4 regions of the Kitasatospora sp. NPDC001309 genome follow, and region 2 is predicted to be linked to each of the others. Evidence: riboswitches for the same ligand, from Rfam matches in the RefSeq annotation. Region 2 holds a riboswitch; each other region holds the start of a gene.
What was found. Region 2 has a riboswitch for cyclic di-AMP ahead of ACFY2K_RS29520 (transglycosylase family protein). Riboswitches for the same ligand answer to the same signal wherever they lie in the genome.

Region 1: linked by a shared signal. The riboswitch ahead of ACFY2K_RS05775 (hypothetical protein) and the one ahead of ACFY2K_RS29520 (transglycosylase family protein) in region 2 are both predicted to bind cyclic di-AMP.
Region 3: linked by a shared signal. The riboswitch ahead of ACFY2K_RS33465 (M23 family metallopeptidase) and the one ahead of ACFY2K_RS29520 (transglycosylase family protein) in region 2 are both predicted to bind cyclic di-AMP.
Region 4: linked by a shared signal. The riboswitch ahead of ACFY2K_RS18830 (peptidoglycan DD-metalloendopeptidase family protein) and the one ahead of ACFY2K_RS29520 (transglycosylase family protein) in region 2 are both predicted to bind cyclic di-AMP.

Annotation. Positions count from the first base shown of each region.
Region 1 is NZ_JBIAXC010000004.1:95,605-101,286, reverse strand. Features, by position in the region: gene ACFY2K_RS05795 (SDR family NAD(P)-dependent oxidoreductase) at 130-894, opposite strand; gene ACFY2K_RS05790 (TetR/AcrR family transcriptional regulator) at 1,032-1,658, shown strand; gene ACFY2K_RS05785 (alpha/beta hydrolase) at 1,963-3,123, shown strand; gene ACFY2K_RS05780 (MoaF N-terminal domain-containing protein) at 3,197-3,526, opposite strand; cyclic di-AMP (ydaO/yuaA leader) riboswitch at 3,971-4,078, shown strand; gene ACFY2K_RS05775 (hypothetical protein) at 4,086-5,426, shown strand; gene ACFY2K_RS05770 (hypothetical protein) at 5,507-5,682, opposite strand, start outside.
Region 2 is NZ_JBIAXC010000034.1:100,959-106,640, forward strand. Features, by position in the region: gene ACFY2K_RS29510 (glycoside hydrolase family 13 protein) at 1-1,099, shown strand, start outside; gene ACFY2K_RS29515 (LacI family DNA-binding transcriptional regulator) at 1,125-2,144, shown strand; gene ACFY2K_RS29520 (transglycosylase family protein) at 2,386-3,678, opposite strand; cyclic di-AMP (ydaO/yuaA leader) riboswitch at 3,686-3,856, opposite strand; gene ACFY2K_RS29525 (hypothetical protein) at 4,334-5,284, opposite strand.
Region 3 is NZ_JBIAXC010000044.1:22,615-28,296, forward strand. Features, by position in the region: gene ACFY2K_RS33440 (GNAT family N-acetyltransferase) at 1-67, opposite strand, end outside; gene ACFY2K_RS33445 (hypothetical protein) at 104-850, opposite strand; gene ACFY2K_RS33450 (sensor domain-containing protein) at 994-1,737, opposite strand; gene ACFY2K_RS33455 (GNAT family N-acetyltransferase) at 1,851-2,486, opposite strand; gene ACFY2K_RS33460 (hypothetical protein) at 2,529-3,461, shown strand; gene ACFY2K_RS33465 (M23 family metallopeptidase) at 3,520-4,383, opposite strand; cyclic di-AMP (ydaO/yuaA leader) riboswitch at 4,396-4,554, opposite strand; gene ACFY2K_RS33470 (YiaA/YiaB family inner membrane protein) at 4,750-5,040, shown strand; gene ACFY2K_RS33475 (alpha/beta fold hydrolase) at 5,143-5,682, shown strand, end outside.
Region 4 is NZ_JBIAXC010000017.1:34,068-39,749, reverse strand. Features, by position in the region: gene ACFY2K_RS18835 (DUF2470 domain-containing protein) at 1-546, shown strand, start outside; gene ACFY2K_RS18830 (peptidoglycan DD-metalloendopeptidase family protein) at 807-1,772, opposite strand; cyclic di-AMP (ydaO/yuaA leader) riboswitch at 1,775-1,957, opposite strand; gene ACFY2K_RS18825 (MFS transporter) at 2,270-3,811, shown strand; gene purB (adenylosuccinate lyase) at 3,819-5,249, opposite strand; gene ACFY2K_RS18815 (MarR family winged helix-turn-helix transcriptional regulator) at 5,353-5,682, opposite strand, start outside.

The DNA of each region.
Region 1 (5,682 bases), on a different contig from region 2:
AACGCCTGTGAACGACGGCGCCTGTGAACGACGGCGCCTGCGAACAACGGCGCCCGAGAACGAGGACGCCGACGGGGCCCGTGCCCGATGGGGGAGGGCACGGACCCCGCCGGCGACCGGACCGGGGGCTCACATGTGGGTGCCGCCGTCGATCCGGAGCTCGGTGCCGGTGACGAAGGCGCCGTCGTCGGAGGCCAGCATCGCGATCACGCCGGCCACCGTGTCCGGGCCCGCGAAGCCGTGTCCGAGGGCGGGGGAGAGCTTGGCCAGCAGGGTGAAGTCGGCGTCGGCGGGCAGGCCCGGGTTGTTGGTCATGCCGCTGTCGATGCTGCCCGGTGCGACGCAGACCGCGCGCAGGCCCTGCTTCGAGTACTCCGAGGCGATCGCGTGGGTGAAGGACTGGATGCCGCCCTTGGTCGCGGCGTACGCGGCCATGTAGGGGTGGGCGAAGCTCGCGGAGGTGGAGGAGAAGTTGACCACCACGCCCTTGCCGGTGGCGAGCAGCGCGGGGAGCACCTCGCGGGTCATCAGGAAGGTGCCGGTCAGGTTCACCGCGAGGAGCTTGTTCCAGAACTCCAGCGTGGTCTCGTGGGTGTGCGAGGAGCGGAGGATGCCGGCCGCGTTGACCAGGACGTCCAGACCGCCCAGGCCCGCGACGGCCTCGGCGACGCCCGCCACCACGGCGGCCTCGTCCGAGATGTCCAGGACCTGGATCGTCAGGCGGTCGGCGGTGCCCTCGGCGGTCGCGCGGTCCAGGGTCTTCTTCAGGCCGTCCTCGTTGACGTCGACGGCGACGACCTTCCCGCCCTCGGCGAGGATCCGGTGCACGGTCGCCTGGCCGATGCCAGAGCCGCCGCCGGTGATCAGGACGTTCCGTCCGCTGAAGCGCTCCATGGTGGTACTCCTTCGTTCGTGCTCTCTCGACCTTAAGAGACACGGTACGCCCATGTGGCACGTTGTGCCAAGAAGGCTCGATGTGCCACCTGGGCGCGATGCGTCGGGACCGTGATCGCTTGCGTACGCTGACCCCTGTGACCGGACGCCCGACCCTGACCCAGCGCCGCCGTGACGCCACCCGGCTGGAGATCGCCCGCACCGCCGCCGCGCTCTTCGCCGCGCAGGGCGCCGAGGCGACCACCGCCGAGGAGATCGCCGCCGCCGCGGGCATCTCGCTGCGCACCTTCTACCGCTACTTCTCCGTCAAGGAGGACGCCGTCGCCCCGCTGCTGGCGGCGGGCGGGCAGCGCTGGGTGGACCTGCTGGCCGAGAGTCCGGCGGACGTCCCGCTGCGCGAGGCGCTGGAGCGCTCGGCAGTCGAGTCGCTCACCCCGGCCGACGACGAGGCCGTCGAGGCGATGCACTGGACCCGCGACCTGCTGCGCGACCCGCGGCTGGACGGCACCTGGCAGCGGGTCCATGCCGCGTCGGAGGCGCGGCTGCGGGGCGTGCTGGCCGCCTGCTGTCCGGACGGCGCCGATCCGCTGGAGGTCCGGCTGGCCGCGGCGGCGGCCACGGCGGCGATCCGGGTGGCCCTGGAGCAGTGGGCCGGCTCCGATGCCGCCGTCACCGGCCCCGGGTCCCCGCAGGACCTCGGCGCCCGCTGCATGCGCGAACTCACGGCGGGGCTGCGCCTGTGGGCCCGGCCGACGGGGGAGTAGCGACCCAGCGGTGAGCGGATGACAGCGGACAGGTGACAGCAGCCGGATGACGGATAACAGATAGCGGCGAACAGATGACAGAGAACAACTTTCGAAATCTGTTATCTGTTATCCGTTCGCTGTCATCTGTTATCTGAAAGTTGAAATCTGTCATCTGTTCGCCGCTTGCCCACAGCCCCCGATCAGCTTCCTCCCAGCTCCCGCTAGGGTTGGTGCGCGCGCCCCGGTGGGGGAACCGGGGTGACCTCCTCGGATGTCCCTGAGCGGAGGGGGCGGGAGTTCGAGGCGTGGGAGCAACTGGAACATGGGTCTGACGAGCCACAAGGTGCTGGCACTGGCCGTGCTGATGGCGGTCGTGGTGATGGTCGGCACGGTCTGGCTCTGGCCCAGACTCGCCCGGAAGAGCTGGCAGGCGGTGCTCGGCCGGATCGGCGCGCTGCTCGCGACCCAGCTGGCGGTGCTCGCCGCGCTCGGGCTGGTGGCGAACAACTACTTCGCCTTCTACAGCAGTTGGGACGACCTGATGGGCACGGGCAGCACCGGCCCGGTCGTCATCCACAACAAGGCGGACGCCTCCGGCCGACTGCTGGTCGAGACCATAGGCCAGGCGTCGGTCAAGGGCGGCGGCGCGATGGGCCGTGAGCCCGGCCAGTCCGGCGAGATCCGCAAGGTCCGGATCGACGGCAAGGAGAGCCGGCTGTCGACCGAGGGCTTCGTCTACCTGCCGCCGCAGTACTTCCAGCCCGAGTACGCGCAGAAGCAGTTCCCGGCCGTGATCGTCAGCACCGGATTCCCAGGAATCGCCGAGAACCTGATCACCCGCTTCAACTACCCGGGCGCCGCGCTCAAGCTGCTGCAGGAGGGCCGGATGCAGCCGACCGTCATGGTCCTGATGCGTCCCTCGCCCGCCCTGCCGCAGGACACCGAGTGCGAGGACATCCCGGGCGGCGCCCAGTCCGACACGTACTTCACCAAGGACGTCCCGTCGGCGATCCAGGCCAGCTACCGGGTCTCGGCCGACCCCCGGGCCTGGGCCTTCATGGGCAACTCCACCGGCGGCTACTGCGCGCTCAAGCTGGCCATGCGCCACCCGGACGTCTTCCCGACCGCCGTGTCCCTGTCCGGGTACTACGAGGCGGCCGACGACCCGACCACCGGCGACCTCTTCGGCGGCAGCAAGCAGCGCCGCGACGAGGCCGACCTGATGTGGCGGTTGAAGAACATGCCGCAGCCGGACGTCTCCGTGCTGCTGGCCGGCACCAAGAAGGGCGACGGCAACTACAAGCACGACACCGAGGCGTTCATCGACGCCGCGAGGAGCCCGATGAAGGTCTCCTACAGCATGCTCGAGAACGGCGGCCACAACTTCGAGACCTGGAGCGCCCTGCTGCCGTCCTCGCTGGAGTGGCTGTCCCAGCACCTCAAGGTCCCGAACCAGCCGGGCCACCCGGGCCAGACCGTCTGACGGCGCCGCCCGCGGAACGCACCGAACCCCCGGAAGCCTCGGCTCCCGGGGGTTCGGTGCGTTCCGGCGCCGGTCAGGCGACCCGTTCCAGCGTCCCGGTGTGCAGCTGGCCGACCCGGCCGCCCTCGCCCTCGAAGGTCCAGAAGGCCCGTACGGTCAGCGCGTTGAGGTCCATCACGTGACTGACGGTGATCCCGCTCTGCTCCGTCCAGCTGATGAAGTAGATCTCCGGCGCGACCTCGGCGACGTGCAGCCGCACGTCCTCCCACTGGCCCGCCGACTCACCGAGGCCCTCCCAGCGCAGCCGGGTGCCGTCGGCCGAGTAGGAGTTGCGGAAGGCCGCGCCGTTGTCGGCCCGGAAGACGTAGGTACGGCCGGCGAAGGCGGGCAGGGACGCGGTCATGGTGGGGCGGAACCTCTTCTCTGGAACGGGGGACGGGTCGTACGGCTCCGGCCGGTGCTCTTGTGCACCGCGGAAAATCCCAGGGCTCCAATTTATCCGATGGGGCGGACTCGGGCGGCTCCACGCCACGGCGGTCACACACGGTCCGCCACCGCCGCGCCGCGCACCGTGTGTGACCCCCATCCCGGGCGGGCCCGGCGGGGCCGCGGGTCGGCGTCGGCTCCATTGATCAACTCGGCCGCCACGCAGCGTCGTTGATCGACACCACTGTGAGCTGCGCGACAACCGGCCCCATGAGGTTGTCCGTCCACGGACGGCCTGCCTAGCCTGCAGTCGTCGTCCGCTGTCGCGGACCCCGCCGCCGGGACGCCGAGTCCCGTCCACCCGCCGGCGAGTACCCGAGCACCACAGCGGACGGGAGCGGGGGAACCAAGGTCAGCGCCCGGCCCGTACGCACCAGCGTGCGGGGCGTGGCTAGGGGTGAAGCCGCTCCACAGGCGGCCGGGCAACTGCAGCCCGAATCCGACAGCTCACCTCGCAGGCGTGGCAGAGGACCCCCATGCACCAGCCTGCCCGGCGCCGTCGCGCGCCCCGCCACGCCCGTCCGTCCCACCGCGGCCGCAACGCCGCCCTCGCCACGACCGGGGCGCTCGCCATCACCGGCGCCGGCCTGCTCGGCCTGCCGTCCGTCTCCGGCGCCCAGGCCGCCACCGGCCCGACCGTCACCCAGGACCGGCTCGCCCCCGCCACCATGGTCGCCGGCAGGGCCGGCACCGCCTCGCTGGCCCTGCACTCCTCGTCCTGCTTCACCGCCAAGACCGTCGGCGTCGGCGTCCGTGACGCGCGCGGCACCAACCTGGACTTCCCGGGCAACGCGAGCAACGTGCAGATCTGCCCCGGCGGACTCACCTACACCAGCGCCGCCCGCACCCTGGCCGCCGGGGCGTACACCCAGTTCGGCTTCTGGCAGGACCTCGGCGGCGCCTGGCACAACCTGCCCTCGCAGCAGCTGGTGGTCTCGGCCACGGGTTCGCCCACGCCGGCTCCGTCCCCGACGGCGACCCCGACGGCGAAGCCCACCCCCTCCCCGACCGCGACCGCGAGCCCGACGGCGAAGCCCACCGCGACCGCGTCCCCCACCGCGAGCCCGACCGCGACGCCGACCCCCACCGCCACGGCCACCCCGACGACCCCGGCGCCGTCCTCCCCGATCGCCGGCAAGTCGCTGACCTGGTCCGACGAGTTCAACGGCCCGATCAACTGGGGCCAGCGCTGGGTCGGCGACAAGAGCACCTCGTACAAGTACGGGAACCACAACCCGGACGACAACAAGCTCGACTGGCTGAACAAGGACAACGTCACCGTCGCGAACGGCGTCGCCACCTTCACCGCCACCCCGGGCGGGCCGACGCTGGAGAACGGCAAGCAGTCCTGGAACACCGGCTTCCTGACCACCGAGGGCTCCGCCGAGGGCTTCCAGGTCAAGACCGGCGACTACGCCGAGACCCGGGTCAAGCTGCCCGCCGGCACCGGCGCCTGGCCCGCCCTGTGGACCTGGAAGAACGGCAACGGGGAGATCGACTCCTTCGAGTACCACCCCGACAACCCGAACCTGCTGGAGCTGACCAACCACGTCAACCCCGGCAACCCCGACTACTACACCGACGCGAGCGCCATCGGCACCGACCAGTGGGTGACCATCGGCACCTACTACGGCGCCAACTCGGTGGACTGGTACGTCAACGGCGTCAAGGTGTTCTCGGACGGCAAGGGCGTCGGGGCCAACTTCTCGGCGTACCTGATCCTCAACCTCTCGGTGAGCGCCGGCAAGTACCACCCGGCCCCGCAGGGGAACACCCCGATCACCATGGCCGCCGAATACGTCCGCGTCTACCGGTAACCACGAGCCCGCCCCACCGGTCATCGGAGGCCCGGCAGCCGCTCGCCGGCGGCCGGTGACCGGTGGGGCGATCCGTCGCGTCAGTCGCCGGTCGTCTCGACGACCTTGATGTCGAACTCCTCCCGGTGGCCCCTGCCGCCGGGGTCGTCCGCGCTGCGCACCTCGACCGAGCCGCCCTCCAGGACCCCGAGTGGGAGCTTGTCGGAGAGCCGGACCGGGACGAGGGCGGTCACGGTGCGCCCGTCCGGCAGCCCGG
Region 2 (5,682 bases):
CAACTGGGAGAACCCGGCCGTCGCCGACGAGTTCCGCTCGATCCTGCGGTTCTGGCTGGACATGGGCGTGGACGGCTTCCGGATCGACGTCGCCCACGGCCTGGTCAAGGCCCCCGGCCTGCCCGACCTCGGCGGCTCCGACCAGCTCAAGCTGCTCGGCAACGACGTCATGCCGTTCTTCGACCAGGACGGCGTGCACGAGATCTACCGCAGCTGGCGCCGGATCCTCGACGAGTACCCGGGGCAGCGGATCGGCGTCGCCGAGGCCTGGACCCCGACCGTCCAGCGCACCGCCAACTACGTCCGCCCCGACGAGCTGCACCAGGCCTTCAACTTCCAGTACCTGGGCACCGGCTGGGACGCCACCGCGCTGCGCGAGGTGATCGACCTCTCGCTCGACTCGATGCGCCCGGTCGACGCCCCCACCACCTGGGTGCTGTCCAACCACGACGTCACCCGGCACGCCACCCGGTTCGCCAACGAGCCCGGCCTCGGCACCCAGATCCGCACCCCCGGCGACCGCGCGCTCGGCCTGCGCCGCGCCCGTGCCGCCACCCTGCTGATGCTCGCGCTGCCCGGCTCCGCGTACGTCTACCAGGGCGAGGAGCTCGGCCTGCCGGACGTCACCGACCTGCCCGACGAGGTCCGCCAGGACCCGTCCTTCTTCCGCCAGGCCGGCCAGGACGGCTACCGCGACGGCTGCCGGGTGCCGATCCCGTGGTCCGGCACCGAGGCCCCGTACGGCTTCGGACCGGCCGCCGGCGGGCCGTCCTGGCTGCCGCAGCCCGCCGAGTGGGCCGGGCTCAGCGTCGAGGCGCAGACCGGCGACCCGTCCTCCACGCTGGAGCTCTACCGCAGCGCGCTGGCCGTGCGCAGGGCGCAGCCCGACCTCGGCGCCGGCACCGGGGTCGAGTGGCTGGACGCCCCCGAGGGCACCCTCGCCTTCCGGCGCGGCTCCTTCGTCTGCACGGTGAACACCACCGGCGAGCCGGTGCGGATACCCGCCCCCGGCCGGCTGCTGCTCTCCTCGAGCGAACTCGGGGTGGACGGCGGCGAGACCGTGCTCGCACCGGACAGCACCGGCTGGTGGGCGGTCTGACGTGGGTGCAATAGGCTCTGGGCCCGTGACTACGGCGCGACTCTCAGACATCGCGGCGCAGGCGGGGGTCAGCGAAGCCACCGTCTCCCGCGTGCTCAACGGCAAGGCGAACGTCTCCGCGGCCACCAGGCAGACCGTCCTGGCGGCGCTCGACGTGCTCGGCTACGAGCGGCCGACCCGGCTGCGCCAGCGCAGTGCGGGCCTGATCGGGCTGATCACACCGGAGTTGAGCAACCCGATCTTCCCCGCGCTGGCCCAGGTGATCGAGCAGGTGCTGAGCCGGCACGGGTTCACCCCGGTGCTGTGCACCCAGACGCCCGGCGGGTCCACCGAGGACGAACTGGTCGAGATGCTGGTCGACCGGGGGGTGGCGGGCATTGTCTTCGTCTCCGGGCTGCACGCCGACTCCACGGCCGACCACGACCGCTACGCCCGGCTGTCCGGGCGCGGGGTGCCGTTCGTGCTGATCAACGGCTACAGCGAGAAGATCGAGGCGCCGTTCATCTCGCCGGACGACCGCTCCGCGATGTGGATGGCCGTCCAGCACCTGGCCGAGCTCGGGCACGAGCGGATCGGCCTGGCGGTCGGGCAGCGGCGGTACGTGCCGGTGCTGCGCAAGATCGAGGGCTTCACGGCGGCGATGCGCGAGGTGCTCGGGCGCAGCCGGGAGGAGGCCGAGGACCTCGTCCACCACACGCTGTTCAGCGTGGAGGGCGGGCACGCGGCGGCCGGCGCCCTGCTCGACAAGGGCTGCACGGCGATCGTCTGCGGCAGCGACATGATGGCGCTCGGCGCGATCCGGGCGGTGCGCCAGCGCGGGCTGTCGGTGCCGCAGGACGTCTCGGTGGTCGGCTTCGACGACTCGCCGCTGATCGCCTTCACCGAGCCGCCGTTGACCACCATCCGCCAGCCGGTCGAGGCGATGGCGACGGCGGCGGTGGACGCGCTGCTGGAGGAGGTCGGCGGGAACTCCGCCCAGCGCGGGGAGTTCATGTTCCAGCCGGAGCTGGTGATGCGCGGGTCCACCGGGGCCTGCGCGCGCTGAGAACGGGTGGTCCGGGCGGACCGGGCCGACCGACGGGCCCCGGAGGGCGGTTGCTCTCCGGGGCCCGTCGGCGTGCTGTGCCCGGGGGCGGTCGGTCCGGATCTGTCAGATCGGCCGGTCCGGTCGGCCGGCGGTCGGTCGGACCGGCTGGGTGTACGGGCACGCCGGAGCCCCGGGAGGAGCGGAGGCTCCTCCCGGGGCTCCGGCGTCAGCCGTCGGCGGCCGCGCGGTCCCTGGTCGCTCAGACCCGGCCGGCGAAGTCCGGGGCCCAGTTGGCGACGGTCTGGAGACGGACGCCCGAGCTCGGGTTGGCGGCCTCGACGTACTGGCCGTTGCCGATGTAGATGGCGACGTGGTAGACGCCCGAGTCCTGGCCGTTGTTGGACCAGAACAGCAGGTCGCCCGGCTGCAGGCTGTCCAGCGAGACGTGGGTGCTGGCGGCGGCCTGGTCGGCGGCGACGCGCGGGATGTTGATGCCCGCGGCGCGCAGCGCGGCCTGGGTCAGGCCGGAGCAGTCCCAGCCGCCGTTGCCGGTGCCGCCGTAGACGTACGCCTGGCCGACCTTCGACTGGGCGAAGGAGACCGCGGCGGCCATGCTGCCGGAGGCGGCCGGGGCCGGGGCCGGGGTCTGCGCCTGGGCGGCGGGCTTCGACGCGGGCTTGGTGGCGGACGGCTTGCTCTGGGCGGTCGGCTTGGCGTTCACGGCACCGCCGTTCGAGGCCTGGCCGGCCTTCTTCGAGCGGTCGAACCAGGTGAAGTCCGAGCCGGACTTGGCGGCGGAGCCGTCGGCCTGGGCCGAGGTGCCGTCACCGAAGGTCAGCTGCTGGCCCGGGTAGATGGTGTCCGGGCCCTCGGTCAGGGTGCTGCGGTTGAGGTCGTACAGCCGCTGCCAGCCGCCCTGGACGTTGTGCTTGTCGGCGATCGAGGACAGCCAGTCGCCGTCGACGACGGTGTAGCCGCCGGCCTGGGCCTGCGCCTGGCGCTTCTGGGCCCAGGTGCTGTCGGCGGACGGGGCGGAGGCGGCCGCGGCGTCGTCGGAGGCCTGGGCCTGGTCCTGCGCGGGGGCGGCGGGCTTCGCGGCCGGCTTGCTCGGGGCGGCCGGCTTGGCGGCGGGCTTGGCCGCGGTGGAGCCGGCCGAGGTGTCGACGGTGGGCGCGGCGCCGCCCTTGGTCAGACCGGCCTGGACGGAGCAGACCGGCCAGGCGCCGGGGCCCTGCGAGGCAAGGACCTTCTCGGCGACGGAGATCTGCTGGTCCTTGGTGGCCTGGTCGGCCTGCGGGGCGTAGCTGGTGCCGCCGAAGGCGGCCCAGGTGCTGGAGGTGAACTGGAGGCCGCCGTAGAAGCCGTTGCCGGTGTTGATGCTCCAGTTGCCGCTGCTCTCGCACTGGGCGACCTTGTCCCAGGTGGCGACGGAGGCGGCGTTCGCGGTGCCGGTGGTGAGGCAGGGGACGGTGAGGCCGACGCCGGCGACGCCGAGGGCGGCGATCACGCGACGGGTGCGGCTGGACAGGCGGTTGCCGTTGGAAGGCAGCATGAAGACGCGGTCCTCTCCCACGCCTGCGAGGTGAGCTGTCGGATTCGGGCTGGAGTTGCCCGGCCGCGCTGTGGGCGCGGCTTCACCCCTAGCCCTGGACCGTTCCGGAAAACGGTCCGGGGCGACTTACCTGTGGTTCCCCCGCTCCTGCCGTGATGCGATTTCGCGCTGCCAGGACATCCGACGGCAGGACTCGGCGTCGCGGATGAACTGGGTCCGTGTGGTCACGAACGGGGAGCACGTTAAGCAGACTTAAGTTAAAACTGCAAATACCTGTGATGCGCATCACGGTTTAGTGGAAAACGTCAAATGGGCCGTAATTCATGATCGTAAATGATCGTTTTCCGGCAATATCGCAGCGGATTCTCATAACTGGCTCCGCCTCAGAAAAGAGGTGACGGAGCGTTGGGGCACAAGGGGCGCGCGCCCGAGGCGCGGGGGAGCGGTAGTGAATCGCGCGCTGGGGAACGCGCCCGTCATTCGCCGAGTGTCCATTGACAAATGAGCTGGAAACGGACATTGCGCCGCATTGCCCGCTTAGCGCACCAGCGGGGTGAATCGGAACACGCCGAAAGGGCCCGGAACGAGGTCGTTCCGGGCCCTTTCGGCAGTGCGGGTCCGCCGGCGGTGGCCGACGGGCGTTCAGTGGGTCGTGCTAGCCCTCCACGGGCCCTTCGGCGGCCGCGTGGGCGCGTCGGGAGCCCTCCCCGGCCCCGACGGCGGCCGCGGCCTCCGCCTCGGCCTCGGCGAGCTCCTCCGCCGTCGGCACCGGCAGGGCGGCCAGGTAGGTGGAGGCGATCAGCTGGCCGACCGTCGGGTAGGCGCCCAGCGGCGCGGCCGACGGGCAGCCGGTCTCCTCGGCGGCCGTGGCGAGCAGCTCCGGGTCCGCCTCCGGGCCGATGACGAGCGGGGCCAGGGCCGGGCGCTCGGAGCCGGTCTCCCGGAGGTGGCCGACGGCGGCGGCGACGGAGCCGGGCACGTCGAGCGCGGCGGCGACGACCGGCACGGCCAGTCGGGCGGCCAGCAGCACGCCGGTGATCCCGGCCGCGGCGGCCGCGTCCTCGCCGCCGACGGTGGTCAGGACCACGCCGTCCGCGGCGGTCGCGATGGCGAACAGCCGGGCCCGGTCGGCCCGCGCCAGCCCGGCCTCGGACAGCCGGACGTGGACGGCCTCGGCCAGCAGCGGGTGCGGGCCCAGCGCGTCGGTGACGGTCGCGCCGTACTGGGCGGCGAGGGCGTGAAGCCCGGTCAGGAAGTCGTGCGGGCCCGGGACCAGCGGCACCACCACGGGCGTCGGCAGTCCGGCCTCGGCGGCCGCCTCCAGCAGCTCCGCGACGGTGCGCTCCTGCGGGTCCGCGGCCGCGGCGTCGGCGGCCGGGAGGTAGCCGACCGCGGCCTGGACGCCGGTGTGCTCACTGCGGACGATCGAGAGGAGTTCCTCGACGACCGAACGGGACTCGGGCCCCGCGGTCGCGGGTACGGCGAGCACCAGGGCCGGCGAGCCGGTGCGGATCTCGGGGCGCTCGGGGCGGCGGTGGCGCCCCCGCGCACGGGAACCTGGAGTGCGGACGGGCAGTGGCGCGCCCGGGATGGCTGCGGTGCTCATGCCGGAGATCGTAGGACATCTGCCCGTCAGGCCTGCAGTCGGCTGCCGTACGGGCTTCGGGCGGTCGCGGTGCGGAGGTCGTGTCCCGGCCGCCCCGGTCCGGGGCGATTGCCCACAATCCGGACATTCCTCGCCCAAGCCCCGTACGGAGTCCCTCAGTTGCCCTGACGTGTCCCGCGGGGTGGCGCGTTGCACCGGAGTCGCGTGAGATGTCTCACAGCCGCCGGGCGGCCTGACGGAGGGTCACGGGAGGGCGACTCCCGGCATTCGAAGATCAACATTCAGCGGGGAACCGCTCACGGCCGGTTATGGACGAACCGTCGATTCAGTCGCCTATGTCCGTTTACGTACCGTCAGGAGAAGGGTCCGTGAAGAGTTCGCGGCGACCGTCGAAAAGC
Region 3 (5,682 bases), on a different contig from region 2:
CCTGGATCAGCGCAGTGAGCCGGTCGGCGTCGGCGGGCCGGGCGGGCCGGATCGTGGTCTCGCTCATGCGAGCGAGTATAGGGGCCAACCGGCCCAGTGACCATTACAGGAGTATGGCCGGTTCCGGCCCGCGGGGCCGGCCACGGGCGGCCCGGAGCACCAGGACCCCGCTGGTGCGGCCGCCTTCGTGCGGCACCCGGTGGACCTCGCTGGCGATCCGGCGCTCGCCGAGCGCGTACCGCAGCCGGTCGAGGTGGCCGCAGCGGCGGCCGCGACCGTCGTTCAGCGGCTGGACCCGTACCTCCCCGTCCGCGGCCGTCACCCGGACCAGCTCGGCCAGCGCGGCCAGCTGCCGCTCCGGGCCGAACAGTTCGGGGTAGGCGAAGATCAGGTAGCCGCTCAGGGTGAGTGCGAAGGCGCCGTCCGCGAAGGGCAGCCGGGGCAGCGCGGCGGCCAGGTAGCACTGCGGGTGGGCGGCCGAGTCGGCGGCGAACAGCCGACGGGCGCGGTCCCAGCTGCGCAGGTAGCGGTCCGGGCGGGCGGGGCGGCGCAAGGGGTACAGCTGCGGGCGGGCCGCCATCGCGACGGCCATCGACGCCCGGGCGGCCCGTGCCCGGGCGGCCAGCTCGGGCGGCGGCAGCGCGTACGCCGGGTCGACGGCGATCACCCGACAGCCCAGCTCGCGCGCCTCGGCGGCCAGGCCGGACGTACCGCCCGGGCAGTCCAGCAGCGGGCCGGGCAGGGCGGCGAGCCGGGCGCGGGTCAGGCCGAACAGGGCGCAGTACTCGTCCAGCGGACGGGAGGTGACCAGGACGTCCGGGGCCGGCACGGGGGTGGGGGCGGTCGCCACCCGGCCATCCGAACACGGGGCCGCCCCACCCGCATCCGGAGGGCGTCCGGAGCACGGGCGGGGCGGAGGCAAGACAGAGGCGGGGCGGGGCAGAGGCGGGGGTGGAACGTCAGGGAGCGGGCCGGGAGCGAGCGGGCCGGGCCTCAGCGGCCGAGCAGCCCCCGGGTGGCGGCCCGGTTGACGTTGGTCAGGCCGCGGACCAGCCGCGCGGTGAGGAAGATCAGCAGGACCCCGATCGCCGAGAACGCGGCGATCTGCCAGGTGCCCTCCACGTAGTAGGCGTGCCGGACGTGGTGGCTGTCGGTGAAGTCGAACAGCTGGTACCCGTGCCAGGAGGTGTAGCGCGGGAAGACCCAGTGGTAGAGCGGGTAGAGCGCCATCGCCCAGCCGAGCAGCAGGAACGTCAGCGTGAGGCAGAAGCTGAACACCGCCCAGGGGAACATCACCAGCTGGTACAGCGCGGCCTTCCAGCCCGCCCCGTCGGCCAGCCGTGCGGTGATCGAGCCCCAGCTGCCCGGGCGCACCTGCTGCACCGGCGCCGGGCCGGGCACGTCCAGCGCGAGCATCCCGCGCACCCGGGCCCGCTCGGCCCGGCCGAGGCCCCGGGCGGTGCTGGTCAGGGCGGCCAGCACCGGCAGGCCGAGGACGGTGACGAAGGTGCCGACGCCGAGGCAGAACAGGACGATCGCGACGACGAAGCCGACGATCGCGACCGGCAGCCCGGTGAGCGCGTAGCCGACCTCGCGGTAGTAGTGCCCGGAGAACGGCGCCCGCCAGAAACCGGGCGGCTCCTCGGTGCGGCGGGCCCGGGCCGGACGGGCCCCGTCGTCGCCGTAACCGCCCGCGGCGTCCCACCCCTGACCCAGCGTGCTGCCGCTGCTGCTCATCTCCCGGTCCCCGGCCCCTCGTTGTCGTGGTCTTCCGTACTCGCTGACGTGGTCAAGTCTGGCCGAGGCGGGGCCCGGCGGGTATCGGGCCGACCGGCGGATCGGGGGTGGGGTTAACCCCCCTGCCCGGCCTCGCGCCCCTGCCCGGCTCCCGGGCGCGGCGCGGGCGGGCCGGACCACTCGTCGGCGAGCAGCGAGTAGCGGTACGAGTCGCGCCAGGCGCCGCCCTTGTACAGGTCGTGCCGGACACGCCCCTCCAGCCGGAAGCCGAGCCGGGTGAGCACCTTGGCCGAGGCCGTGTTCTCCACGTCGACCCGGGCGGCCAGCCGGTGCAGGCCGAGCGCCCCGAAGGAGAACTCGCAGAGCAGTCCGGTGATCTCGCCCGCGTAGCCGCGGCCCCACACCGGGCGGCTCAGCACGTAGCCGAGGCGGGCCGAGCGGTACTCGCCGAGGGTGAGGGCGGCGTGCGCGACCGGCAGCGCGTCCTCCAGGTCCCCGGCGTCCCCGGCGTCCCCGGCGTCCTCGCGCCGGACGACGGCGAGCCGGTAGACGCCCCGCTCCTCGGCCATCGCCTCCTCCAGGTAGAGCTCGATCTGGTCGGCGCAGGTCTCGCGGTCGCGCGGCTCGAAGGGGAGGTAGCGGGTCACCTCCGGGTCGCCGTACAGCGCGTGCAGCGCGTCCACTTCCTCCGGGGTGTGGCGGTACTCGCGGAGGGCGAGTCTGGGGCCGGTGAGGCGTACGGGGACCATGGCTGCCGACCCTACCCGCGTCCGGCGGCTACCGTTCGGAACATGAACGACGAAGACCTGCGGCTCGCCCCGCGCACCAGGGCCGCCGACCTGCTCGCCTGGGCGGCCGGCCAGGACCGCGCGCCGGTGGCCGAAGCGCCGCTGCGCGCGGTGCTGGCGCTGCTGGAGCTGGGCGGGGGCAGGATGCACGACGGCTGGCCCGAACTCACCTCCGACGAGGTGGAGCACCTGCTGTACGAGCGGCTCCACCTCTACGTCCAACCCGCGCCGGAGCAGGACCCGCTCGCCTACGGCGAGGCCGTACGGCTGCTGGTCGACCACCAGCGGGCCGCGAAGCGGCTCAACGCCAAGCGCCAGGAGCGGCTGCACGCCGAGGCCGAGTGGCAGGGCGAGGTCGCGGCCGGGCTGCTGCACCGCGCCGACCTGGTGACCTGGCCCCGGCTGTACGCGGTGCTGCTGCACGCCCACGGGGTGGACGTGACGGACCCGGCGGCCGTCCGGGACTGGCTGGCGGGCTTCGCCGCGCTCGACGAGGAGCAGCGGCTGGCCGGGTACGAGGCGCTGACCACGACCGGCTGGCTGGACGAACCGGACGAGCAGGGCTGGGGGCCGGGCCGGGTGCTGTCCGTCGGCATGGCCACCGACGGCGCGCGGCTGCTGCTGGAGCAGGGCCTGATGCGGCGCAGCTACCGCAACCTGGCCGAGCTGAACGCGTTGGGGCGCCCGATGCCGGACGAACTGACCGGTGGCTTCGAGGAGTTCGAGGCGGCGGCGGCCGAGGCGGCGCTCGACCTGCTCGGCGAATGGACGGTGCCCGGGCTGCCGCGCCTGCTGGTGGAGGAGTTCCCGGAGCTCGCGCCGGAGCCGGGAGCGGCCGAGATCGACGCCTACCTGGCGCAGCTGCCCGCGGAGGAGCAGGAGGAGCAGGAGGAGCCGGAGGGGTCGGAGGAGCCTCAGGAGCAGGAGCAGCAGTGAGCCGACGTGGCAGGGCCCCGGGCGTGCGCCGCCCGGGGCCCTGCCACGTCCGTCGGTCCTACGGGGTGAGGCCGCGCTGCTGGAGCCAGGTCTCCGGGTCGACCGGGGCGCCGCCGCCGGGGCGGACCTCCAGGTGCAGGTGCGGGCCGGTGACGTTGCCGGTCGCGCCGACCTTGCCGATCTGCTGGCCGGCGGTGACCTTGCCGGAGCCCTTGATGATCGAGGAGAGGTGGCAGTACCAGATCTCGGTGCCGTCGGGCAGGGTCTCGACGATCCGGTAGCCGTACGAGCCGGACCAGCCGGCCGAGGTGACGGTGCCCTGGCCGACGGCGTAGACCGCGGTGCCGGTGTCGGCCGCGAAGTCCAGGCCGGTGTGCAGGTGGGCCCAGTAGCGGGCGCTCTGGCCGTAGTGGGCGGAGAGGTCGTAGTCCTTGACCGGCAGGGTGAGGGCGGCGGCCTTGGCCCGCTCGGCCTCCTCGGCGGCGCGCTTGGCCTCCGCCTCCTTGGCGGCGGCCTTGGCCTCGGCCTCCTGGGCGGCCTGGACCCGGGCGCCCTCCTCGGCGGCGGTGCGCTGGCTGTCGGCCTGCTGCTGGATCCGGGCGGCGAGCGCGAGGCCGGGGTCGGCGGCCAGGGCGACCGTCTCGTCCGGGGCCTCGACGGCGGGCGCGGCGGCCGGGGTCGCGGAGGCGAAGCCGGTGGCGCCCAGGGTGGCGGCGACGGCGGTGACGCCGAGCAGCGGGGAGGCGCCGCGGGTCTGACGCGGCATCCGGTGGCGGTTGGCCTCGGCTTCCGGGGCGTACGGCTCGGCCGGTCCGGCGGACCCGCCGTCGCGGGGCTCGGCACCGTGCGGGCCGGGGTGGTCGAGGAGCCGGGTACCGGCTGCGGGGCCGGCCGGGTGTGCCGGGGTGTGCGTCGACGCCACGGAGGCGCGCTCCTTTCCTTCCTTCGCGCCTACCGGGTTAGCTGACGGGTTCGGAGCAGGAAGGTCTCCTACGGCCGGGCCGGAGCCCCGCCGATTCACCCCAAGGAACGTGGTTCCCCGGCTCCCTGACCTGCCCGGAGGCCGGTCGGTGGGATTAGGCGACGGCGCACGGTGCCGTCTGGGTACGGCATTGACGACCGCGCTGCGTTATCAGACGTTAATCCTAGGACGCTCCGATTCCAAGCCATCCGCTCGGGGTCGCTGGGAACAGGTGATCGGACGTCAACGAACGACCCCTCAGCCACCCGGCCCATCTGAGTACTCCTACTCATGTGCGACCCGGCCGCCCCGCCGCATCCTGGCGCCATGAGCACACCGATGCAGTCACGGACCACGGCCGCGTACTTCGTCCAGGCCGTCCTCTCCTTCGCCCTCTCCGGCACCGCCCTCGCCGCCGGGATCGCCTACCTGCCGGTCGGCGGCTGGACCCGGGCCTTCCTCGGGATCGGCCTCCTCTACACCGTCACCTCCTCGTTCACGCTGGCCAAGGTGGTCCGGGACCGGCAGGAGTCCTCGGACACCGTCGCCCGGGTCGACCAGGCCCGGCTGGAGAAGCTGCTCAGCGAGCACGACCCCTTCCGGATCGAGGGGGCGTGAACGGAAGGGCGCCCCCGGTACCGGCCGGACGCTTGACGGCTAAGGCTATTAGCCTTAGCTTTATGGCTACAGGCAGAAACGAGCGAGTCGGCGGAGGCCACCATGAACGGCACCAGCACCCCGAGCACCCAGTACCTCGACGTCCCCGGCGGCCGCCTCGCCTACGACGACACCCGGCAGGGCGACGGCACCCCCGTCGTCCTCCTCCCCGGAATGCTCGACTCCCGCCGCGCCTACCGGCACCTGCACCCGCTGCTCACCGCCGCCGGCCACCGGGTCGTCACCATGGACCTGCGCGGCTTCGGCGACTCCTCGATCGTCTGGGACGACTACGGCCCCGCCGCCGTCGCCACCGACGTCCTCGCCCTGCTCGACCACCTCGGCATCGAACGGGCCGTCCTGGTCGGGCAGTCCTACACCGGGGCGACGGTCGTCAAGGTCGCCGGCGACGCACCCCAGCGGGTCGCCGGGATCGCCCTGATCGACGCCTTCGTCGAACACCGCGCCAACGCCCTCATGCAGGGCGTCATGGTCGTCATGGGCGCCGCCATGGTCCGGTGGCCCGGCGTCTGGGGCTTCTACCTGCGCAAGATGGCCTACCCCGGCCCCCGCCCCGCCGACCTCGACGGCTACGTCGACGGA
Region 4 (5,682 bases), on a different contig from region 2:
CTCGTCGCGGCCCTCGCCGGCGCCACCGCCACCGACGGCCTGGCCGTCGTGCTCGACGTCACCGACGTCTCCCCCGTGGCCGTCCGCGACCGCATCCGCGGCCGACTCACCCTGGCCGGCCGGCTGCACCTGGCCCACCTCGCCGACGACGGCCTCAGCGTCCACCTGCGGGTCGACGTCGCCCACGCCGTCCTCGCCACCCCGTACGGCACCGGCGCGCTCACCGCCGCCGACCTCTCCCTCGCCGCCCCCGACCCGCTGGCCCGTCACGAGGCCGCCCTGCTCACCCACCTGGCCGACGACCACGCCGACGCCCTCGACCTGCTCACCCGGCTGCTCGACCCGGCGCTGCTCACCCACGGCCCGGCCGTCCGCCCGCTCGCCCTGGACCGCCACGGCCTGGTACTGCGCCTGGACCACTCGCACGGCCACCGCGACGTCCGCCTGGTCTTCCCCGAACCCGCCTGCGACACCGAGGACTTCGGCCACCGGATGCACGACCTGATGGCCGCCGCCGAACACGGCCTCCCGGCCCGCCGCCCCTGACCGCCGCCGCAGTCGGCGCAGTCAGCGCGAATACGAGACGTACCCGTGGACCACGACGACCGAGCGGAGAACGGCAGCGGCCGGCCCGGCCGTACGAGAGGTTGTCCCGTACGGCCGGGCCGGCCTTGGGCGTGTCCCGCGCCCAGGTCCACCGGTGCGGCGATCACCCGGTCGAGCGGTCACCCGACATGACCATCCCGGGCGTCGATTCGCCCCGCACCAGCGGTGGTTCACACGTTCCTGCGGAAGGCCCCGGAGGGTCAGAGCGCGACGCCGTGCGCCCGCAGGTAGGCGACCGGGTCGATGTCCGAGCCGTACTCGGAACCGGTACGGATCTCGAAGTGCAGGTGCGGGCCGGTCACGTTGCCGGTCGCACCGGAGAGGCCGAGCTGCTGGCCGGCGGTGACGGTCTGACCGACGCTCACGCCGATCGAGGACAGGTGCGCGTACTGGGCGTACTTGCCGTCGGCGAGCTTGATCTCGACCTCGTTGCCGTAGGCGCCGTCGCTGCCGGCCTTCACCACGACACCGTTGGCGACGGCGCGCAGCGGGGTGCCGGTGGAGGCGACGAAGTCCTGGCCGGTGTGGTGGCCGGAGGCCCACATCGAGCCGGCCACGCCGTAGGCCTCGCCCAGCACGGGGTTGGCGAGCGGGGCGACGTAGCCGGAGGTGGCGGCGACCGGGGCCGCGGTCACGGCCTGGGCCGGGGCGGCGGTCTGAACCTGGGTCTGCACCTGGGCGCCGGGCTTGGCGGCCTCGGTCCGGACCTGCACCTGGGAGTCCGCGGCAGCGGAGGTGTCCTGGGTGACCGGCGCGGCGGACTTCGCCGGAGCGGCCGGCTTGGCCGGGGCGGCAGGCTTCGCCGGAGCGGCGGCGTGACCGGCGAGGGCCAGCTGCTGACCGGGGAAGATCAGGTTCGGGTCGGCGCCGACCACCGAGCGGTTCTGCTCGTACAGCGCGTGCCAGCCGCCCTCGACGTTCTTGGCGTCGGCGATCTTCGACAGGGTGTCACCGCTGACGACGCGGTAGCTCTGCTGGGCGGCCGGGGCGGCAGCCGGAGCGGCGGCCCCGGAAGCGGCCGGGGCGGTGGTGGCCGCCGGGGCGGTGTGCGCCTGGGCGCTCATCGCGGTCACGAGCGGCAGGACGAACGAGGCCCCGGTGACGGCGGTGGCGATGCCGATGCGGGCGGCACGGGGCAGGGCGATACGACGAGCCTGTGCAGGCATGGAATTTTCCTCTCCGACGCCTGCGAGGTGAGCTGTCGGGTTCGGGCTGGAGTTGCCCGGCCGCATGTGCGGCTTCACCCCAAGCCGGCCCTGGTGGTCCGCGCCCGAAAAGGCGCGAACTCCGGTCCGGCGACTTACCTGTGGGTCCCCCGCTCCTGCCGTACAGAGTTCGGTGCGAGCCACCGGGCAGCGGCAGGACTCGGCGTTCCACCCGGTGGATCCGTCCGGACTGGCCGGGCGGTCGCTGAACTAAAACTCATCCGTTCGGGTGAAGCAATGTCGATCTCTTGAATCGGCAACAACCCCCGCGGCCCCGTCACCCTCCGAATGATCCCTTGCACGCTCCGTGCACGATCCATTCACCCGGCGCCACTGATCCACCACCCTGCGCCGCCGGGACCACCCCCGTGCGACCGTCCGTTCACGCACCGCCACCGACCGACACACCACCCGGTGACCCTTGTCACGTACGCCCCGGCGGGCGCAGGATTCGGCCCGTGGCCACCTCTCAAGCCGGCACTCTGCGCCTGGGCACCGCGCAGGGCCGCTGGGTACTCCTCGCGACAGTGCTCGGCTCCAGCATGGCGATGCTCGACGGCACCGTCGTCAACGTCGCCCTGCCCCGGATCGGCGCCGACCTCGGCGCCTCCCTCGCCTCCCTGCAATGGACCCTGAACGCCTATCTGCTCACCCTGGCCGGCCTGATCCTGCTCGGCGGCGCCCTCGGCGACCGCTACGGACGGCGCCGGGTCTTCCTGATCGGCGTGGTCTGGTTCGCCGTCGCCTCCGCGGCCTGCGCCGCGGCCCCGACCATCCACGTGCTGATCGCCGCCCGCGCCGTCCAGGGCATCGGCGGCGCGCTGCTCACCCCGGGCTCGCTCGCCATGCTCCAGGCGGTCTTCTACCCGGACGACCGCTCGGCGGCGGTCGGCCTCTGGTCCGGCCTGGGCGGGGTGTCGGCGGCCGTCGGCCCCTTCCTCGGCGGCTGGCTGGTGGACGGCCCGGGCTGGCGCTGGATCTTCCTGCTGAACCTGCCGCTGGCCGCCGCCGTGATCGCGGTGACCTCCCGTTACGTCCCGGAGAGCCGGGACGAGTCCGCCGCCGGCCGCTTCGACGTGCCCGGCGCCCTGCTCGCCGCCCTCGCGCTCGGCGCCGTCACCTACGCGCTCACCGCCGCCGGGGAGGGACTGTCCCCCGCCGTCTGGGTCACCGGTGCGATCGGCCTGCTGCTGGCCGCCGCCTTCGTGGCCGTCGAGCGGCGCACGCCCGACCCGATGCTGCCGCTCGGCCTGTTCTCCTCCCGGCTCTTCACCGCCGTGAACCTGGTCACCCTCTGCGTCTACGCGGCGTTCAGCGGGGTCTTCTTCCTGCTGGTGGTGCAGCTGCAGATCGTCTCGGGCTTCTCCCCGCTGGTCTCCGGCTTCGCCCTGGTGCCGATCACGGTGCTGATGCTGACCCTGTCCGCGCGCGCCGGACGGCTCGGCAAGCGGATCGGCCCGCGCGTCCCGCTCACCGTCGGCCCGCTGCTGTGCGCCGCCGGGGTGCTGCTGATGCTGCGCACCGGCCCCGGCTCCTCCTACTGGGCGGACGTGCTGCCCGCGGTCGCGGTGATGGGCTCCGGGATGACGCTGCTGGTCGCCCCGCTGACCGCCACCGTGCTGGCCGCCGTCGAGGTGCGGCACGCGGGCATCGCCAGCGGCGTCAACAACGCCGCCGCCCGCGCGGCCGGCCTGCTCGCGGTCGCCGCCCTGCCGGCCCTGGCCGGACTGAGCGGCGACGCCTACCGGGTGCCCTCCGCGGTGGACTCCGCCTTCCACACCGCGATGCTGATCTGCGCGGGGCTGCTGGCCGCCGGCGGGCTGATCGCCTTCGCCACCGTCCGGGGCAATGTGCTGGCGCCGGAGGAGGAGCACCCGGTGGCCGAGCCGAACTGCGACTGGCCCTGCGCCACCACCACCCCGCCGCTCGACCCGGGCCGCCCCCGGACGCGCGAGGGCCCCGCCACCGGAACGGCGGCAGGGCCCTCGTCAGAGAACTGACTCCTCGTCAGAGGATGTCGCCGGGGGCGTACTTGGCCGCCTCCGGGTAGGCCGCCGCGACGGCCTCCACCTGTCGGACGACCTCGGCGACCTGCGCCCCGGCCGCACCGGTGAAGGACAGCCGGTCGGCGAGCAGCGCGTCCAGCCCGGCCCGGTCCAGCGGGATCCGCTCGTCGGCGGCGAGGCGGTCCAGCAGCTCGTTCTCCCGGGCGCCGGCGCGCATCGCCAGCGCCGAGGCGACGGCGTGCTCCTTGATGACCTCGTGGCCGGTCTCCCGGCCGACGCCCGCACGCACCGCGCCCATCAGCACCTTGGTGGTGGCCAGGAACGGCAGGTAGCGGTCCAGCTCGGCCTCGATCACGGCCGGGAAGGCGCCGAACTCGTCCAGGACGGTGAGGAAGGTCTCCAGCAGGCCGTCGAAGGCGAAGAAGGCGTCCGGCAGCGCGACCCGGCGCACCACGGAGCAGGAGACGTCGCCCTCGTTCCACTGGTCGCCGGCCAGCTCGCCGGTCATCGACGCGTAACCGCGCAGGATGACCGCCAGGCCGTTGACGCGCTCGCAGGAGCGGGTGTTCATCTTGTGCGGCATCGCGGAGGAGCCGACCTGGCCCTCCTTGAAGCCCTCCGTGACCAGCTCGTGGCCGGCCATCAGGCGGATGGTCTTGGCCAGGCTGGACGGCGCGGCGGCCAGCTGGACGAGGGCGGTGAGCACCTCGAAGTCCAGCGAGCGCGGGTAGACCTGGCCGACGCTGGTCAGCACGTGGTCGAAGCCGAGGTGGCCGGCGACCCGGCGCTCCAGCTCGGCCAGCTTCTCGGTGTCGCCGCCGAGCAGGTCCAGCATGTCCTGGGCGGTGCCGACCGGGCCCTTGATCCCGCGCAGCGGGTAGCGGGCGATCAGCTCCTCCAGACGGCGGAAGGCGACCAGCAGCTCGTCGGTGATCGACGCGAAGCGCTTGCCCAGGGTGGTGGCCTGCGCGGCCACGTTGTGCGAACGGCCGGCCATGACCAGCTCGGAGTGCTGGGCGGACAGCTTGGCCAGGCGCACCAGGACGGCGACCGTACGGTCCCGGACGTGCTCCAGGGACTGGCGGATCTGCAGCTGCTCGACGTTCTCGGTCAGGTCCCGGGACGTCATGCCCTTGTGGATCTGCTCGTGGCCGGCGAGCTCGCTGAACTCCTCGATCCGGGCCTTCACGTCGTGGCGGGTGACCCGCTCACGGGCGGCGATCGAGCCGAGGTCGACCTGGTCGACCACCCGCTCGTAGTCGGCGACGGCATTCGCGGGCACCTCGACACCGAGGTCCTGCTGGGCCTTCAGGACGGCGAGCCACAGGTGGCGCTCGAGGACCACCTTGTGCTCGGGGGACCACAGCTGGGCCAGGGTCGCCGAGGCGTACCGGGAGGCCAGGACATTGGGGATCTGGGGCTTCGCGCTCACGCTTCGCAAGCCTAACAGCCGAGGTCACGCCGAACGTCGGCGGATGGCGCGAGGCCGCACCGACCCGGCCGGCGGGCCCGACCGGCGGGCCCGGTGGCCGCCGCTACTGCGGCGCGGCGCCCGTCCGGCCGGCCAGCACCGGGAGGACCTGCCCGCAGATCGAGTGCAGGGCGATCCGCTGCTCGTCGGTCATCGCCGAGAAGGCCTGGTGGGTTCGGGCCATCTCGCCGCGGATCCGGTTGAGGATCTCCCGGCCCTCGGCCGTGATCACCACGATCTTCACCCGGCGGTCACCGGCGGCCGCCTCCCGGTTGGCCAGGCCCAGCGTCTCCAGCCGGTCCACGATCCCGGTCACGTTCGACGCGTCGCAGCCCAGTCGCCCGGCCAGCGCGCGCATCGGCACCGGCTCCTGCACCGAGCCCAGCGCCTTGGC